DNA from 2 places in the Arthrobacter sp. 05T47 genome. Region 2 is predicted to be linked to the other one. Evidence: riboswitches for the same ligand, from Rfam matches in the RefSeq annotation. Region 2 holds a riboswitch; the other holds the start of a gene.

Region 1 (2,194 bases), on a different contig from region 2:
CGGCGATCTCCTGCTGCTCGGGCGAGAGCTGGCTGTGCGTGGTGGACGCCGGGTGGATCACCAGGGAGCGGACATCGCCGATGTTCGCGACATGCGAGTGCAGTTCGAGGGCATCGACGAACCGCTTGCCGGCCTCCGCTCCCCCGGCGAGGTTGAAGGCGACGACGGCGCCGGTCCCCTTGGGCCCGTATTTGCGGCCACGCTCGTACCAGGGGCTGGACGGCAGCCCCGCGTAGGCGACCGATTCGACGTCGTCCCTGGCCTCCAGCCACTGCGCCACCTTGGTGGCGTTGGCAACGTGGCGTTCGACGCGCAGGCTCAGCGTTTCGATGCCCTGGGCGATGAGGAAGGCGTTGAAAGGGGACACGGCAGAGCCGAGGTCGCGCAGGAGCTGCACGCGGGCCTTGAGGATGTAGGAGAGGTTGGCGCCCAGTGCGCCGTCCGCACCGAGGTCCCGGGCGTAGACCAGGCCGTTGTAGGTGGGGTCGGGGGTGTTGAAGCCCGGGAACCGGGCGGGGTCCTTGCCGAAGTCGAACTTGCCGGAATCCACGATCACCCCGGCGATCGCGGCGCCGTGGCCGCCCAGGTACTTGGTGGCGGAGTGGACCACGATGTCCGCGCCCCACTCGATCGGACGGATGAGGTACGGGGTGGAGAGTGTGTTGTCGACGATCAGGGGCACGCCGGCCTCGTGGGCCACCCCGGACACGCCTTCGATGTCCAGCACGTCCTGGCGCGGGTTGGAGACCACTTCGCCAAAGAACAGCTTGGTGTTGGGCTGGACGGCGTCCCGCCAGTGGTCCAGGTTGTCCGGGTCCTCCACGAAGGTCACGGAGATGCCGAACTTCTTCAGCGTGTGGGCGAGCAGGTTGTAGGTGCCGCCGTAGAGGCTGGGGCTGGCCACCACATGGTCCCCGGCCTCGGCGATGTTGAGGATCGCGAAGGTCTCGGCGGCCTGCCCGGAGCTGAGCAGCAGGGCTGCGAGGCCGCCCTCAAGGCTGGCCACGCGCTGTTCGACGGCGTCCTGGGTGGGGTTGCCGATCCGGGTGTAGATGGGCGCGAGTTCGGCGAGTGCAAAGCGGTTCGCGGCGCTTTCGGCGCTAGGGAACACGAACGACGTCGTCTGGTAGATCGGCAGGGACCGCGCGCCGGTGGCGGAGTCGGCCTCCTGGCCGGCGTGGATCTGGCGGGTTTCAAAGGACCAGGCAGTGGACATTGACGCTCCTGAGGGTACTGGGCACAGCACCGGCCAGGGCCCTTCGGCCCGTACCGGCGCAGGCGCCGCGCTTGCCTTCCGGCGGGCGCCGGACGGCCGGGTCCTCACCCGGGGCACCCCACCGCGAGACGAGGGTTGCCGGCCAGCAAACCGGGGCTTTGCGCTGGCACTCATGACCTTGCTTCAGTGTAGGAATGGCGGCGGAGCGCTGGATAGCTTTGTGACGAAGATGAAGGCGCCGGTCCAGGAATGCCTCTCGGGATGTAACGGCAGGTAACACTGGACATCCCACGATGGTAAGGCAAGCCTAAGCTGAGAGGTCCATCACAAAGTGCCAAGATGAGGGCATGCGCATGGATCACGTCTCTTACGCCTGTGAACACGATGGCTTGGCAGCCACCACTGAACGTATTGCGTCTGCCCTCGGCGTCGAAGCCGTGAAGGGTGGAGTGCACCCCCGTTTCGGGACACGCAACATGATTATCCCGCTCGCGGGACACAAGTACCTGGAAGTCGTGGAGGTCCTGAACCACCCGGCCTCGGACAAGGCCCCGTTCGGCCAGGCTGTCCGGGCACGCTCCGAAGCGGGCGGCGGCTGGATGGGGTGGTGCGTCGAGGTTGACGATCTCGCCCCGTTCGAAGAGCGGCTCGGCCGCGCGGCCGTGAACGGCAACCGGAAGTTTCCGGACGGCCGTGAACTGGTCTGGAAGCAGATCGGCATCCTGGGGCTCATCGCCGACCCTCAGGTGCCCTACATGCTCAAGTGGGAGGGCGACCCGGGACTGCACCCGTCCAACGCCTACGCGAGCGAGGTCAAAATGTCCGCGCTGACCATTGCCGGTTCGGCAGCGCGCGTGACGGAATGGCTGGGCGAGCCGGTTGAAAAGCCGCTGGAAGACGTCGCAGTGAACTGGATCGCACCGCACGGCACGCCCGGCATCCTCTCGGTCACCTTCGAGACCGCCTCCGGAGCGGTCA
Region 2 (2,194 bases):
ACCCTCGACCAGGAAGGACCGGATGGCGTCCTCGTGGGCCTGCCACTGCTCCGGGTCCAGTGCCGCGATGACCTGGGTGGCGCGGGCCAGGGCGGCAGCACCCAGGACGTTCGGCGAGCCGCCCTCGTGCCGGGCCGGCCCGGTGGTCCAGCTGACGGAGTCGAGCCGGGCGTCACGGACGGCGCCGCCGCCGGCCAGGTGCGGGGTGCCGGCGTCGAGCCAGTCGGTCCGTCCCACCAGCACGCCGGAGCCGAACGGGGCGTACAGCTTGTGCCCCGAGAAGGCGAGGTAGTCGACGTCGTCCGCGGCGATGTCAATCCGCCGGTGCGGGGCCAGCTGCGCGGCGTCGACGACGATCCTGGCGCCGTACTCGTGCGCCAGTGCGGCGAGGGCCCGGATCGGCAGGATCTCCCCGGTGACATTCGAGGCGCCGGTGACGGCGAGCAGGCTGACGCCGCCGCGGGCGAGTTCGTCCCGGAGGCGGTCCACCGTGGCTGCGAGGGTGGGAGCGGCCACGACGCTGCGGTGCGGGACGTTCTGCCAGGGCAGGAGGTTGGCGTGGTGCTCGATGTCGAGATAGAGGACCTCACCGGCGGGGCGGCCGTCGCGCAGCGGCAGGCAGCCGGCCAGCAGGTTCAGTGAATCGGTGGTGTTGCGGGTGAAGATCACGGAATCGTCCGCACGGCCGCCGACGAAGTCCCGCACAATGTCCCGGGCGTTCTCGTAGACGGAGGTGCTGATCTGCGATGCATAGCCGGCGCCGCGGTGCACACTCGCGTAGTACGGCAGGATTTCGTTCAGGTAGGCCGAGACGACGGACAGGGCCGGTGCGGAGGCGCCGTAGTCGAGGTTGGCGTAGCGGGCGTGGCCGCCTGTGATCAGCGGGGCCTGGATTTCGGCCCCGGTGACGGCGGCCAGCGGCCGGGCCGCGACGGCGCGGCGTCCGTCAGGGCGCGCTGCGTCGGAGCCGGCGTGGAATTCGGGGGCTGCGGGGAAAATGGCAGTTGTCATGGGACCTCACTCGACCAGGACCCCACATGGTGGGAATCCGCGCTTGCCGGGTCCGTTCCGGACCGGCCAGGTCGTCACCCGGGGCACCCCACCGCGAAAGGAGGGTTGCCGGCCAGCAAACCGGGGTTTAGCGCTGGCACTCGTGACCTGCATCGAGCGTAGGACATCAGCGCAGCCGGGGAAAAGGCGCCGGCGATTGTGAAGCGGATTATTACGGACCAGGCCTACGAAGCACGCGGATCCGCCGCAACACGCGTCAGGGGAGGCAAGGTGCGGGCGCCGGCGGGCTGGACACTGAGGCCGAACAGGGCCTCCACTGCTGCCGCGTAGTCGTGCTGCCGGCCGTCCGCGGCCAGTTCCCGCGCGCGGACTGTTGGAAGGTGAAGCAGCCGGCGGACCATTCGGCGCATCGCCAGGTTCACATCCTCAGCCTGGGCGGCGCTGCCGTGTTGCCGCAGGACGCGCTCCATTTCAGCTTCGAGGACCTGGTGGACGTGCCGGCGCAGGGCCACGATTGCGGCGTCGGCTGCGCGCAGTTCCTCGCGTTTTTCGAAGCGGTGCGCCGCCTGCCGGACCATGGCGCGGGCGAGGCGGAGCGCCTCGGCGTCCGCCGGGGGAGCGGCGGATCCAACAGAGTCCAGGGTGATCAGTTCAACGCCCGGCAGATCCGCCACACCGGGGTCGAAGTCATGGCTGGGAGCGAGGTCGATGACGGTGAGGGGATGGACGGTGCCATCCCGCCAATCCGCCAGTTGGGCTGCCCCGATGCGCTTCTCCGTGCCGCTGCAGCCAATGATGATTTCTGCCCGCGCAACGGCGGCGGGCAGCTCCCGGTCCGTCAGCGGCGTGCCACCCCGGCTTGCCACAKACGACTCCGCCCGGCCGGATTGGGAGAAGACGGAAATGGTGGGGCATCGTTTGCTCCTGAGGATCTCCGCGACGCACGCGGCGTAGGAGCCGGTGCCAAAGAGGACCACGGACGCATCGGCCAGGGACGGCTGTGCTCCTCCGGCGGTGGCCAAATCAAGGGCCACGGATGCTATGGACCTGCTGGTGCTGCCGAGCGCGATCCGGGCCCCCACAGCCCTGCCGGTGCGGGACGCCTCCTGAAACAGCCGGACCAGAAGCCCGCCCGCAGTACCCGTAGCCTGTGCTTCAGCGAGGGCGCGCCGGACCTGGCCCG

The links. A riboswitch is a leader RNA that binds a small molecule or an ion and turns the genes downstream of it on or off. The one in region 2 is predicted to bind S-adenosylmethionine.
Region 1: it holds a riboswitch for S-adenosylmethionine, as region 2 does, so the genes downstream of both, AC1DEY_RS18565 (bifunctional o-acetylhomoserine/o-acetylserine sulfhydrylase) here and AC1DEY_RS12445 (aminotransferase class V-fold PLP-dependent enzyme) in region 2, are expected to answer to the same signal.

The regions. Positions count from the first base shown of each region.
Region 1 is NZ_JBFTKG010000034.1:13,733-15,926, forward strand. Features, by position in the region: gene AC1DEY_RS18565 (bifunctional o-acetylhomoserine/o-acetylserine sulfhydrylase) at 1-1,216, opposite strand, end outside; SAM riboswitch class IV at 1,279-1,394, opposite strand; gene AC1DEY_RS18570 (VOC family protein) at 1,564-2,194, shown strand, end outside.
Region 2 is NZ_JBFTKG010000015.1:86,912-89,105, forward strand. Features, by position in the region: gene AC1DEY_RS12445 (aminotransferase class V-fold PLP-dependent enzyme) at 1-1,011, opposite strand, end outside; SAM riboswitch class IV at 1,046-1,159, opposite strand; gene AC1DEY_RS12450 (glutamyl-tRNA reductase) at 1,236-2,194, opposite strand, start outside.